3 linked regions of the Promicromonospora sp. Populi genome follow. The main gene of each other region encodes a partner of the protein of the gene in region 2 in a complex. Links are inferred from orthologs where the notes say so. Each region holds a gene or a part of one and is shown on either strand. Other genes may lie near its edges.

Evidence for each region. Proteins that work in one complex are often made in the same cells at the same time.
Region 1: the proteins of opp4C (region 2) and AB1046_RS06080 are in contact, whole or in part, in a cryo-EM structure (PDB 8Z1Y), measured with the Escherichia coli proteins. The link is inferred for Promicromonospora sp. Populi from one-to-one orthologs.
Region 3: the proteins of opp4C (region 2) and AB1046_RS06085 are in contact, whole or in part, in a cryo-EM structure (PDB 8Z1Y), measured with the Escherichia coli proteins. The link is inferred for Promicromonospora sp. Populi from one-to-one orthologs.

What each region holds. Positions count from the first base shown.
Region 1 is NZ_CP163528.1:1,370,872-1,373,794, reverse strand. It holds AB1046_RS06080 (ABC transporter permease), read left to right. Parts: upstream 1-919; coding sequence 920-1,927; downstream 1,928-2,923. Other genes in the region: AB1046_RS06070 (dipeptide ABC transporter ATP-binding protein), read left to right, coding at 2,883-2,923; AB1046_RS06075 (ABC transporter permease), read left to right, coding at 1,924-2,886; AB1046_RS06085 (ABC transporter substrate-binding protein), read left to right, coding at 1-798. UniProt on the Escherichia coli protein: Part of the ABC transporter DppABCDF involved in dipeptide transport. Responsible for the translocation of the substrate across the membrane.
Region 2 is NZ_CP163528.1:2,024,156-2,031,983, forward strand. The notes cover bases 1,576-4,574. They hold opp4C (oligopeptide ABC transporter permease), read right to left. Parts: upstream 3,542-4,574; coding sequence 2,609-3,541; downstream 1,576-2,608. Other genes in these bases: AB1046_RS09160 (M20 family metallopeptidase), read right to left, coding at 1,576-2,552; AB1046_RS09170 (ABC transporter permease), read right to left, coding at 3,538-4,488; AB1046_RS09175 (ABC transporter ATP-binding protein), read right to left, coding at 4,485-4,574. Outside these bases: AB1046_RS09155 (ABC transporter substrate-binding protein), read right to left, coding at 1-1,330; more of AB1046_RS09160, read right to left, coding at 1,344-1,575; more of AB1046_RS09175, read right to left, coding at 4,575-5,537; AB1046_RS09180 (ABC transporter ATP-binding protein), read right to left, coding at 5,534-6,550; AB1046_RS09185 (heme oxygenase (biliverdin-producing)), read left to right, coding at 6,842-7,498; AB1046_RS09190 (L-aspartate oxidase), read left to right, coding at 7,635-7,828. UniProt on the Escherichia coli protein: Part of the ABC transporter DppABCDF involved in dipeptide transport. Responsible for the translocation of the substrate across the membrane.
Region 3 is NZ_CP163528.1:1,372,319-1,375,224, forward strand. It holds AB1046_RS06085 (ABC transporter substrate-binding protein), read right to left. Parts: upstream 2,323-2,906; coding sequence 679-2,322; downstream 1-678. Other genes in the region: AB1046_RS06080 (ABC transporter permease), read right to left, coding at 1-557; AB1046_RS06090 (class I SAM-dependent methyltransferase), read left to right, coding at 2,528-2,906. UniProt on the Escherichia coli protein: Part of the ABC transporter DppABCDF involved in dipeptide transport. Binds dipeptides and accepts a wide range of side chains, including small neutral, bulky hydrophobic, and positively and negatively charged groups. Tripeptides are poor substrates.

The DNA of each region.
Region 1 (2,923 bases), 650 kb from region 2 along the record:
CTGGTCGCCCCCGCCGACGTCGACGCACTCGCGACGGCCGGCTACCAGATCCTGGACCGTGAGCCCTTCAACATCCTGTACCTGGGCATGAACCAGGCGCAGGCGCCGCTGGACGACCCGCTGGTGCGCCAGGCGATCGCCCACGCGATCGACAAGGAGGCGCTGGTCCAGGCCGCGCTCCCCGAGGGCACCGAGGTCGCCACGCAGTTCGTCCCGTCGATCGTGTCGGGCTACAGCGAGGACGTCGCCACGTACGAGTACGACCAGGACCTCGCGCGTGAGCTCCTGGCCGAGGCCGGGCAGGAGAACCTCGAGCTCGAGTTCAACTACCCGACCGACGTCTCGCGGCCGTACATGCCGGACGCGGCGGCGATCTACGAGGCCATCTCGGCCGACCTGGAGGAGGTCGGCATCACGGTGACGGCAACGCCGGAGCCGTGGAGCCCCACCTACCTCGACACCATCCAGGGCAGCGCGAACCACGGGCTGCACCTGCTGGGCTGGACGGGTGACTACAACGACACCTACAACTTCATCGGCACGTTCTTCGGCGCCGAGTCGTCCGAGTGGGGCTTCAACGACCCGGACCTCTTCCAGAGCCTGAGCGACGCCCGCTACGCGCCGGTCGCCGACCAGGAGGCGCTGTACCAGGCTGCGAACGAGGCAGTGATGGACTTCCTGCCGGGTGTGCCGCTGGCCAGCCCCGTGCCGTCGCTCGCGTTCACCGAGCAGGTCCAGGGTTACCCGGTCTCGCCGGTGCAGGACGAGGTCTACAACGTCATCACGTTCACCGAGTAGGAGAACGAAGATGACATACCTAGGGTGCATCACGCCTTAGGGTGAACTGCTCAGGTCGGGGCGCGGCGCCTGCCGCGCCCCGACCGTTGTCCGTCACATCAAGAACTTTACGAGGATAGGTATGCTCCGCCTCATCGTGCAGCGGTTGCTGCTCTTGATACCGCTGCTGCTAGGGCTGTCGGTGCTGTTGTTCGCATGGGTCCGGGCCTTGCCCGGCGGCCCCGCCACTGCCCTGCTGGGCGAGCGCGCCACACCCGAGGCCGTCGCCAGGATCAACACCCTGTACGGGTTCGACCAGCCGTTGCACATCCAGTACTTCAGGTACCTGGGCCGCCTGCTGACCGGAGACTTCGGTGTCTCCACGCGGACCGGACGCCCGGTGCTGGACGAGTTCATGACGCGGTTCCCCGCGACGATCGAGCTGACCGTGGTGGCGCTGATCATCGCGATCGGCATCGGCATCCCGCTGGGTTACATCGCGGCCCGTCGCGCCGGCTCGTTCATCGACCACTCGTCGGTGGTCGTGTCGCTGATCGGCGTGACCGTGCCGGTGTTCTTCCTCGCGTTCATCCTGAAGTACGTGTTCGCCGTGGAGCTGGGCTGGTTCCCCTCCACCGGGCGCCTGGATCCAACGATGGTCGCCACCCATCCGACAAACTTCTACGTCCTGGACGGCCTGCTCACCGGTGAGTGGGACGCGGCCTGGGACGCACTGGTGCACCTGATCCTGCCCGGCATCGCGCTCGGCACCATCCCGCTCGCGATCGTGGCGCGCATGACGCGCGCCGCCGTGTCCGAGGTGCAGAACGCGGACTACGTCCGCACCGCCCGCGCCAAGGGCATCAAGGCGGCCCGGCTGCGCGGTGAGCACATCCTGCGCAACTCGATGCTCCCGGTGCTGACGACTATCGGCCTGCAGGTGGGCCTGCTGCTCTCAGGAGCGGTGCTCACCGAGACCGTGTTCGCGTTCGCCGGCATCGGCTCGTTCCTCGCCGAGGCCGTGTTCAACGCCGACTACCCGGTGATGCAGGGCTTCGTCCTGATGATCGCGATCGTGTACGCCCTCGTGAACCTGCTCGTCGACGTCTCGTACGGGCTGATCGACCCCCGGCTGAGGAGGCAGCAATGAGCGCAGGAGAGCTTCCCGTGACCGGAGGCGCGGCCGCCGAGCCGCTCCACACCAGCATCCACGGTGACGGCCCGGACGGACCCGACCGTGCCGGTGAGGGCGTCTGGGCGCGAGCCTGGCGCACGCTGCGCAAGAACCCCGTGGCGATCGCCGGGTTCGTCATCGTCGCGGCCTTCGTCCTGGTGGCGCTGCTCGCGCCGCTGCTCGCCCCGTACGGCCCCAGCGAGCTGCCGGGCCGCGCCGACGTGCGCCCGACGATGATCCCCGGACCGTCGTCCGACTACCTGCTCGGCCTGGACCGCTACGGCGGCGACGTGCTGAGCAAGCTGATCTGGGGTGCGCGGGCCTCGCTCCTGGTCGGTGTCCTGTCCACGCTGTTCGGCCTCGCCGGCGGTATGGCGCTGGGCCTGCTCGCGGGCTGGTTCGGCAAGTGGGTCGACTTCGCCGCGATGCGCCTCGTGGATCTCATGCTGTCCGTGCCGTCGCTGCTCCTGGCCGTGTCGATCGCCGCGATCGCGGGCCAGTCGTCGATGTCGGTGATCATCGCCATCGGTGTGGTGCAGATCCCGATCTTCGCCCGGCTGCTGCGCGGCTCGATGCTCGCGCAGCGCGGCCAGGACTACGTGCTGGCCGCGTCAGCGCTGGGCCTGAGCCGGCGCTCGGTGACGATGAGCCACGTGCTGCCCAACAGCGTCGGCCCCGTCATCGTGCAGGCCACGCTGACCCTGGCGACTGCCGTCATCGAGGCCGCCGCGCTCTCCTTCCTGGGCCTGGGCGGCGGCGAGCCGTCCACGGCCGAGTGGGGTCGCATGCTGACGGCCGCGCAGCAGGAGCTGGCGGTCGCACCGCGGCTCGCGATCCTGCCCGGTATCTGCATCGCCGTGACGGCCCTCGGCTTCACCCTCGTGGGCGAGAGCCTGCGCGAGGCCCTCGACCCCCGGAACAGGACCCGACGATGAGCGACACCCCTGACAAGAAGACTCCCGACGACGTCGT
Region 2 (7,828 bases):
GCGTCGGGAAGTCCACGTTCGTCTGCTCGACCGTGAAACCGACCGCTTCGAGGTTCTGCAGGATGATGTCGGCGGACTGCTCCCGGATCGCGTTGCCCGTCGGGACCACAAAACGGAGCGTGGTCTCCTCGTCGAAGTCCGTGCCCTCGAGGAGCTCGCGTGCGAGGTCCGGGTCGTAGGTGATCTGCTCGAGGTCGGTGTCCAGGTACGGGCTCTGGCTCGTGTACGGGCCGTCGACGATCTCCCCGTTGCCCTGCAGGAGCTGGTCGACGATCTGCTCGCGGTTGATGGCGTGGGCCATCGCCTCGCGCACCTCGACCTCCGGGACGGTCTCGGTGTTGAACTCGATGAACTGCACACCGAGGGTCGGGTCGAGCCGGGTGGTGACGTTGTCCAGGCCCTCGACGGTGGCCAGGTCCTGGACCGGGATGTTGCCGATCCCGCCGCCGGAGTTCATGTGGATGGCCCCCGCCTGCAGGTCACCGGCGAGGTTCGCGGCGGGCATGATGCGCACGGCCACGTTCGGAATCTCCGGCGTCCCCTCGTAGTAGTCGGTGCGGGCCGCATACTCGATGGAGACGTCGTCGGTGTAGCTCGCAAACGTGTACGGGCCCGACGTGACGTCCGGGAGCTGGGCGAACTCGCTCTCGCCGAACTCCGCCGGCGGGATGTCCGCCAGGTGGTGCGCCGGGAGGATGAGCAGCCGGCTGCCGATGATCTCGTAGATGTAGTTCGGGTCCACGGGCTGCGCGGTGCGCAGCTCGATGGTCTGCTCGTCGACGACGGTCACGCCGGGGATCTCGGTCTCCCCCGCCGGCAGCTTGCCCGTGACGGGGTCGACGCCTTCGAGCGAGGAGATGCTGGTGCCCAGCGCCGTGAGCGAGTCCGGGTTGGCGATGAGGTTCAGGGTGAACGCGACGTCGGCCGACGTGACGGGCTCGCCGTCGGACCAGGTCGCATCCGGGTTGAGGGTCACCGTGTAGGTCTGGTTGTCCTCGGTCTCGAACGACGTAGCCAGCTCGGGCGTGAACTCGAGCAGCTCGGGCTGGTCGAGCAGGGAGTCGAGGACGAACTCGTTGGCCCACTGGCCGCCGACGTCCGTCTGGTTGATGGGGTTGAAGCTCGCCACCGGGTTGATGTTCCCGATGATGAGCGTCTCGCCGTCGGCCCCGCCGTCGGTCGAGCCACCGCCGTCGTCCGCCTGCTCCGAGGAGAAGCCGCCGCCGCAGGCGGCCAGCGCGAGCGCTGTCATGGAGGCGAGCACAGAGGCGAGCACAGGGGCGAGCACGGGCCTGAGCACGGGCCTGGTCCGGATCGTCGAACGTGTCACGTCGTTCCTTCTTTCATCGTGCTGGATTTGCCAGGGTCGATACGGCGAGCTCCGCGAGCGCCGCCGCCTGCTCGCCGAGCACGGAGTCGTCGAACCGGACCTTGGCCGAGTGGTTCGACGGCGCGCCTTCTTCCGCGACGTCGTCCGGGCGGGCGCCCAGGTGGATGAAGCAGCCCGGGACGCGTTCGAGCACGTAGGAGAAGTCCTCGGAGCCCATGATCGGGTCGGGCCGTTCGGCCACCCGGTCCGCGCCGTACAGGCCGGCGAGCACGTCCTTGGCGTGGTCCCACATCTCCGGGTCGTTGACGGTCACCGGGTAGAGCTGCTGGAAGTCGGCGTCGGCGGTGCAGCCGTGCGCGGCGGCGATGTTGTGGACCAGCGCCGGGAGCTCGACCGATACCTGTTCGAACGACTCGCGCGAGAGGGTGCGGACGGACGCCGCGATCTCGGCGGTGGACGGGATGATGTTGAACGCGGTACCCGCGTGCAGCTGGCCGACGGTGATGACAATCGGGTCGAACACGCTGTGCCGGCGTGTCACGTAGGACTGGAACGCGCCAACGATCTCGGCCGCGACCGGTATGGGGTCGACCGACTTCCACGGGGACGAGCCGTGGCCGCCCTTGCCGTGGATGGTCACGCGCAGGACGTTCGCGCCGGCCATGGAGGTGCCGGGCTTGGTGTGGAAGAGGCCCTTGTCCTCCAGGCCGGAGACGTGGATGCCGAACGCGGCGTCGACGGGCGTGCCGGCCGCGTCCAGGAGACCCTCCTCGATCATGGGCAGCGCACCGCCCGGACCCTCCTCGGCGGGCTGGAACATGAAGACGACGTTGCCCGCGAGCTCGGCCTTCCGGGCACTCAGCAGCCGCGCGGCGCCGACGAGGCCGGCGACGTGCAGGTCGTGACCGCACGCGTGCATGGTGCCGGTGGTCGAGGCGAACGGCTCCCCCGAGTCCTCCACGATGGGCAGGCCGTCCATGTCGCCACGCAGCAGCACGGTCCGCACCTGCCCTGCCGGCACCGGGAGGTCCCCGCGGAGCACGGCGACGACGGAGCTGAGGCCCTTGCCGGTGGTGATCTCCAGCGGCAGGCCGTCCAGCGCCTCGAGGACCGCGGCCTGCGTGAGCGGCAGGTGCAGGCCGAGCTCGGGGTGCTGGTGGATCCGCCGCCGCAGGGCGACCAGGTCGTCATGGATGAGTGCGGCGTCGTCGACGAAGCCCACGGTTGTCTCCCTCAGTCTCGATGAGCACGGGTGTGCTCGGGTGTGCTCGGGTGTCCCTAACGATGGGCCTTGGTCTCGCGCGACTCCAGCGCGTCCCGTAGGCCGTCCCCGACGAAGTTGATGGCGAGCACGGTCACGAAGATCGCGATGCCGGGCGGTAGCCACAGCCACGGCTGGCTGGTCGTCACGGTGATCGACTGGGCGTCGCTGAGCATGTTTCCCCAGGACGCGGCGGGCGGGCGCACGCCCAGGCCGAGGAAGCTCAGGCCGGACTCGAGGATGATCGCGTTCGCGATCCCGAACGTGGCGTTGACGATGATCGGCGAGAGCGCGTTCGGGAGGATGTGCTGGAACAGGATCTTCGGCGTGCTGTAGCCGAGCGAGATGCCCGCCTTGACGTAGTCCTGGTTCTTGATCGACAGCACCGAGCCGCGCACCAGGCGCGAGATCATCGGCCAGCCGAGGAGGCCGATCGCGAGCGTGATGTTCGTCAGGCTCGGGCCGATGACGGCCACCAGGATCAGGATGACCATGAAGTACGGGAACGACATGAAGACGTCGGCGACGCGCATCAGCACGGCGTCGACCACCTTGCCGTAGTACCCGGCCGCCAGGCCGAGGCAGACGCCGATGACCACGTACACCGTGACCGCGCCGACGCTCACCGTGATCGATACGCGCGTGCCGTAGATCAGCCGGCTGAGCACGTCGCGCCCCACGGGGTCGGTCCCGAGCAGGTGGGCAGACGACGGCGCGGCCTGGAACTGGTCGAAGATCTGGTTCGGGTCGTGCGGCGCGAGCAGCGGGGCGAGGATCGCGACGAGGATCATCACCACGAAGACGAACAGCCCGACGCCGGCCAGGCGGTGGTGGAAGAACCTGCGGACCACGGTCCGCAGGTAGGACTCCTCCTTCCCGAGGCTCGCGACGACGGCGCGGGCGGCCGCCGTCTGGGCCGACGGGCTCGTCAGGGTCGTGGGGTCGCTCATGTGTACTCGATCCGCGGGTCGACGACGGCGTAGAAGATGTCGGCGAGGAGGTTCGCCGCGAAGACCGCGAGCGCCGCGATGAGGTTGATGCCCATCAGCACGGAGTAGTCACGGGACGAGATGGCCTGGATGGTGAGCATCCCCAGGCCGGGCCACTGGAAGATCTGCTCGGTGACGATCGCGCCGCCCAGCAGGCCGCCGAGGTCGATGGTGAGCACGGTGACGAGTGGGATCAGCGCGTTGCGGAGGGCATGTTTGCGGGTGACGACGCCGGGTGCGAGCCCTTTGGCGTGCGCGGTGCGGATGTAGTCCTCGGAGAAGGCGTCGACCATCGAGGACCGCACGTAGCGGACCATGTTCCCGGCGATCGCCGTCGCCAGGACCGTGACCGGCAGGATCAGGTGGAGCAGGCTGTCCCACAGCCCGGTGTCGCCGCCGATCGTGGCCATGTTCCCGGTGGGCAGCCAGCCGAGCTGCAGGGAGAAGATGTAGATCAGGCCGAGGCCGAGGAAGAAGTTCGGCACGGAGACGCCGAAGAACGCGCCGCCGACCACCGTGTAGTCGGCCCAGGTGCCCTTGCGCTTGGCGGCGAGGATGCCCAGCGGGATGGCCGCCGCGTAGGCCACCACCATGGCCGCGCCCATCAGGAGGACGGTCGGGTAGATCCGCTCTCCGATGACCTCGGCGACCGGGGTGCGGGAGACGTAGGAAAGGCCGAGGTCGCCGCGCAGGAGCTGGCCGAGCCAGTTGACGTACTGGACCATGATCGGTTGGTCCAGGCCCAGCGAGGCCTCGACACGTTCGACGTAGTCGGGTGAGGCGTCGGCAGCGAGGTAGAGGTCGGCCGGGCTGCCGGGCGCGAGCTGGATGATGAAGAAGTCGAGGATCGTGACGCCCAGCAGGACCGGGATCGAGATCAGGATCCGCCGGATGATGTAGGTGGTCACGCGCCCTCCCGGGCGACGTCGAGCGGGAAGTGGCACGCGAAGGCGTGCCCGCCCGTCTGCCCGCCGCCCCCGAGCCGGGGTTCTTCGGTCCGGCACTTCTCCTGCGCGAACGGGCACCGCGTGTGGAAGACGCAGCCCGACGGCGGCGCGGCCGCATTCGGCACGTCGCCCTCGACGACGGTGCGCGGCTTGTCCCGCAGGTGCGGGTTGGGCGCCGGGTAGGCCTCCAGCAGGATCTCCGTGTACGGGTGGCGCGGGCCGGCGAACAGCTCCGCCGTCGTCGCGACCTCCATGACCTTGCCCAGGTACATCACGACTATCCGGTCGCTGATGTAGCGCACGGCGCCCAGGCCGTGGGAGATGAAGACGTAGGTGAGGCCGAGCTCCGCCTGCAGGTCCCGCAGGAGGTTGAGCACCTGGGCCTGGATGGAGACGTCGAGCGCGGAGACGGGTTCGTCAAGGACCAGCAGGGTCGGGTCGAGCATGAGCGCCCGGGCGATGCCGACCCGCTGCCGCTGGCCGCCGGACAGCTCGTGGGGGTACCGGCCCTTGAACTGGGCCGACAGGCCCACTCGCTCGAGCATCTCCGTGACGCGCCTGCCCGCCTCCTTGCGCGAGGCTCGGCCATGGGCGACGAGCGGCTCGGCGAGGACGTCGCCGATCCGCTTCTGCGGGTTGAGTGAGGAGTACGGATCCTGGAACACCATCTGCAGGTCGAGGCGCGCGCGCCGGAGCTCGCGGGTGTTCAGGCCCGCCAGGTCGCGGCCGCCGAAGACGACGGCGCCCGCTGTCGGGTTCTCGAGCCGGATGATCGCCCGGCCAGTGGTGGACTTGCCGCAGCCGGACTCCCCGACGATGCCGAGGGTCTCGCCGGGAAACACGTCGAAGCTGACGCCGTCGACGGCGCGCACCGCGCCGGTCTGCCGGGAGACGACGCCGCCCCGGATCGGGTAGTGCAGCTTGAGGTCCTGCACGCTCAGGAGTGGCTGCCCGTCGGGCACCCCGGCCCGCTCGCGCGCCTTGCGGCTGGTCAGGTCAGTGACGGTCACGGGGTCACCGCCGTCGTCGTACCGCTAACCGCCGCGTGCTCGTCCGCGTAGAGGAAGCACCGGACCAGGTGCTTTCGCTGCGCGCTCGTCTCCAGCAGCTCGGGCCGTTCCGCACGGCACCGGTCCATCACCGACGGGCAGCGGTCCTGGAACCGGCAGCCGCTCGGCATGTTCGACGGCGACGGCACGGAGCCTGGGATCGATTCGAGCCGAACGTCGTCGTCGGCGCCGAGATGCGGGATCGACTTCATCAGGCCGACCGTGTACGGGTGCCTGGGGTGGTCGAAGAGCTCGAAGACGTCGGCCTCCTCCACGACCTGGCCCGCGTACATCACTGCCACCTTGTCCGCCATCTCCGCGACGACACCGAGGTCGTGCGTGATGAGGATCGTCGCGGTCTGCGAGGCCTCGGCCAGCTTCTTCATCAGCGTCAGGATCTGGGCCTGGATAGTGACGTCCAGGGCGGTGGTGGGCTCGTCGGCCACCAGGAGCACGGGCGAGCAGCTCAGCGCCATGGCGATCATGACGCGCTGGCGCATGCCGCCCGACAGCCGGTGCGGGAAGTCCTTGACGATCTGCCCCGCGCGCGGCACACCCACCAGCTCCAGCAGCTCGACGGCGCGCTCCGCGGCCTCCCGGCGGGAGATCCCGAGGTGCAGCAGCAGGGTCTCGGTCAGCTGGTCGCCGATGGTCAGCACCGGGTTCAGCGACGTCATCGGCTCCTGGAAGATCATGGCGAGCGAGTTGCCACGTCGCTGGCGCAGCTCCGGCTCGGTCAGGTCGAGGAGGTTGTGACCCTCGAAGACGATCTCGCCGTCGGACACGCGGCCATTTCGCGGGAGGAGGCCCATGATCGACAGCGCGGTGACCGACTTGCCGCTGCCAGACTCCCCGACGAGGCAGATGGTCTCGCCGCGGTTCAGGTCGAAGCTCACCTCGTCGACCGCTACGACAGCGCCGGCGTCCGATCCGAACTCGGCCTTTATTCCTCTGACCTGCAGCAACGCTCCCAAGGAAACCTCACTCCTTCGCTGCCGCGACAGCAGATGGCCGCGACGACCTGCTGGAGTCAAACAGCGCCGTGTTTCACCCGTCCTTGGGTGTCGTTTCGGGCCGGTTCCGAACTTGCCGCCTATGTGACCTGGCGATTTCGCGCGGCCTCCCGACTGACCCGCCGGTTTCGCGGTGCGCGAACCTACCCCAGACCCTCGACACGAGGTTAGGTTGGCCTTACTTTCGTTGCTATGATCGCGACGTGCTGACACTTTGTCAGCATGTTCAGCGCCGCGTCGGAGGAGACCTGAGTGAGCCTGCCCGTCGAGCACGACGTCCCCGTCCCACTGTCCGCCCTGCTGCGTCAGAGCACGCGCGACGAGCACAACGCCGCCAACTCCGAACAGTTCATCGAGGAGCTGATGGCCGGCGCGCTGACCAGGGCCGCCTACGCCGACCTCTCGGCTCAGCTCCTCGTGGTCTACGAGGCGCTCGAAGAGGCGAGCGCTGCCGTTCGCGACGACGAGCGTGGCGCCGGGCTCGTCTTCAACGAGCTCACGCGTGTCCCAGCCATCGAGCGCGACCTGGCCTTCCTGTACGGACCCGCATGGCGCGAGGAGATCCGGATCCTGCCCGCGACGCACCTGTACGCGGACCGCATGCGTGAGATCGGCGGCAGCCTGCCGCACTACGCGGCGCACTCGTACACGCGTTACCTCGGCGACCTGTCGGGCGGCCAGATCGTCAAGCGCATGATGAAGCAGCACTACGGCCTGGACGAGGACGGGCTGGCCTTCTACACGTTCCCCGACATCCCGAAGGTCAAGGTGTTCAAGGACGCGTACCGCAACGAGCTCGATCAGCTCGACCTGGACCAGGACGAGGTGTCCACCACCGTCGCGGAGACGCACCACGCGTTCCACCTCAACCGTGCGGTGTTCACGGAGCTCGCCAAGATCCACTGCTGAGGCTGGACCGTCACGCTGGGTAGTCACGCGGTGTCATGACGGGATGTCATGACACCGCGCGATGACTCAATTCACAATGCAGATGATCACAGCGCCCGACTGTCACGTTTCCCGCTGACGTGTTGTCGGATGAAGTATGAACACCACCGAACGTCGAATCTCCACGACAGTGCTGGTCATCGGGACGGGCGGGTCCGGCCTACGCGCCGCGATCGAGCTCGCCGAACAGGGAGTCGATGTGCTGGCCCTGGGCAAGCGGCCACGCATGGACACCCACACCTCCCTCGCGGCGGGCGGGATCAACGCCGCGCTGGGCACCATGGACGCGGA
Region 3 (2,906 bases), 650 kb from region 2 along the record:
AGGCCGTCCAGGACGTAGAAGTTTGTCGGATGGGTGGCGACCATCGTTGGATCCAGGCGCCCGGTGGAGGGGAACCAGCCCAGCTCCACGGCGAACACGTACTTCAGGATGAACGCGAGGAAGAACACCGGCACGGTCACGCCGATCAGCGACACGACCACCGACGAGTGGTCGATGAACGAGCCGGCGCGACGGGCCGCGATGTAACCCAGCGGGATGCCGATGCCGATCGCGATGATCAGCGCCACCACGGTCAGCTCGATCGTCGCGGGGAACCGCGTCATGAACTCGTCCAGCACCGGGCGTCCGGTCCGCGTGGAGACACCGAAGTCTCCGGTCAGCAGGCGGCCCAGGTACCTGAAGTACTGGATGTGCAACGGCTGGTCGAACCCGTACAGGGTGTTGATCCTGGCGACGGCCTCGGGTGTGGCGCGCTCGCCCAGCAGGGCAGTGGCGGGGCCGCCGGGCAAGGCCCGGACCCATGCGAACAACAGCACCGACAGCCCTAGCAGCAGCGGTATCAAGAGCAGCAACCGCTGCACGATGAGGCGGAGCATACCTATCCTCGTAAAGTTCTTGATGTGACGGACAACGGTCGGGGCGCGGCAGGCGCCGCGCCCCGACCTGAGCAGTTCACCCTAAGGCGTGATGCACCCTAGGTATGTCATCTTCGTTCTCCTACTCGGTGAACGTGATGACGTTGTAGACCTCGTCCTGCACCGGCGAGACCGGGTAACCCTGGACCTGCTCGGTGAACGCGAGCGACGGCACGGGGCTGGCCAGCGGCACACCCGGCAGGAAGTCCATCACTGCCTCGTTCGCAGCCTGGTACAGCGCCTCCTGGTCGGCGACCGGCGCGTAGCGGGCGTCGCTCAGGCTCTGGAAGAGGTCCGGGTCGTTGAAGCCCCACTCGGACGACTCGGCGCCGAAGAACGTGCCGATGAAGTTGTAGGTGTCGTTGTAGTCACCCGTCCAGCCCAGCAGGTGCAGCCCGTGGTTCGCGCTGCCCTGGATGGTGTCGAGGTAGGTGGGGCTCCACGGCTCCGGCGTTGCCGTCACCGTGATGCCGACCTCCTCCAGGTCGGCCGAGATGGCCTCGTAGATCGCCGCCGCGTCCGGCATGTACGGCCGCGAGACGTCGGTCGGGTAGTTGAACTCGAGCTCGAGGTTCTCCTGCCCGGCCTCGGCCAGGAGCTCACGCGCGAGGTCCTGGTCGTACTCGTACGTGGCGACGTCCTCGCTGTAGCCCGACACGATCGACGGGACGAACTGCGTGGCGACCTCGGTGCCCTCGGGGAGCGCGGCCTGGACCAGCGCCTCCTTGTCGATCGCGTGGGCGATCGCCTGGCGCACCAGCGGGTCGTCCAGCGGCGCCTGCGCCTGGTTCATGCCCAGGTACAGGATGTTGAAGGGCTCACGGTCCAGGATCTGGTAGCCGGCCGTCGCGAGTGCGTCGACGTCGGCGGGGGCGACCAGGTCGTAACCGTCGATGTCGCCGGCCTCGAGCGCCTGGCGGCGCGCGGTGGGCTCGGCGATCACCGTGAAGACGATCTCCTGGACGTCGCCGAACTCGCCCCAGTAGTCGTCGTACGCGCTGAGGTTGATCGACTCGCCGGTGTTCCACGACTCGAACGTGTACGGGCCGGTCCCGACCGGGTGCCCCATGGCGTACTCGGAGAGCTCGGGCGCGTCCTCGGCGCCACCGATCTCGTCAGCGCCGAACTCCTCCAGCGCCGTGGGCGACTGGATCGAGAACGACGGCAGCGAGAGCGCCGGCACGAGCTCGGGCAGCGGGCTCCGCAGCGTCACGACGGCCGTTGCGGCGTCGGAGGCCGCGCAGGACTCGTACTTGCCGTTCTCGCCCTGACCACCGAACACGTGCGTGTAGTAGTACGACAGCGACTCCGACGCGGCCAGGCCGGTCCAGCTGGCCCAGCGGTCGAAGTTGAAGCACACGGCCTCGGCGTCGAAGGGCGTGTCGTCGTGGAACGTGACGCCCTCCTTGAGGTGGAAGGTGTACTCCAGGCCGTCCTCGCTGATGTCCCAGCTCTCCGCGAGCAGCGGAGCGGGGTCGGCGGTGCCGGGCTCGACACCGACGAGGCCCTCGAAGATCTGGCGTGCGACCCGGAACGACTCGCCGTCACTGGCGAACGCCGGGTCGAGCGAGCCGGGGTCGGCGGAGGCGGCGAACACGAACGTGGTCTTGGCGTCCCCCCCACTACCCTCGGGGTCCCGCTCGCTCGCGACACAACCACTCAGCGCTACTGCGAGCGCGGTCACCAAGGTGACGCCGCCCGCGAGGCGCGTAGCGCGTCGACGCATGGCACTCTCCTTCCTCGGGCGCACCGGCGGGTCCCGGGTTCGGGCACGACGGCGCGCAGACGTTTGGGCTGACCTTAGGAGCCCTTTCGTTGCTTCCGTATTTCGCTCCTCCACTCGCAATCCAATCGTGACCCTTTCGTTACCGCCAGGACTGTGGTAAGTGGCGGGTAGTTCACCCAGCCGTGCGGGCGTGGATGATGGCTCCGTGAGCAACGACGAGCCCGTGTCCTTCGGCTACCGCGACCTGCCGGACGACGGCGGCGCGGCCCGCAGCTGGTGGGACGCCAACGCCGGCGAGTACCTCGACGAGCATCGGGACTTCCTCGGCGACGCCGGGTTCCGCTGGGGCCCGGAGGGGCTCACCGAGGCGGAGGCGGGCCTGCTGGGCGACGTCGCCGGGCGGGACGTCCTGGAGGTCGGGGCCGGAGCCGCGCACTGCTCGCGCTGGCTGGTCTCCCGCGGCGCCCGAGCGGTCGCCACCGACTACTCGGCGGGCATGCTGGCGGGCGCCACTCGCCTCGACGGCGCCACCGGCGTCGTCGTACCCCTGGTCCAGGCGGATGCGCGGGCGCTGCCGTTCGCGG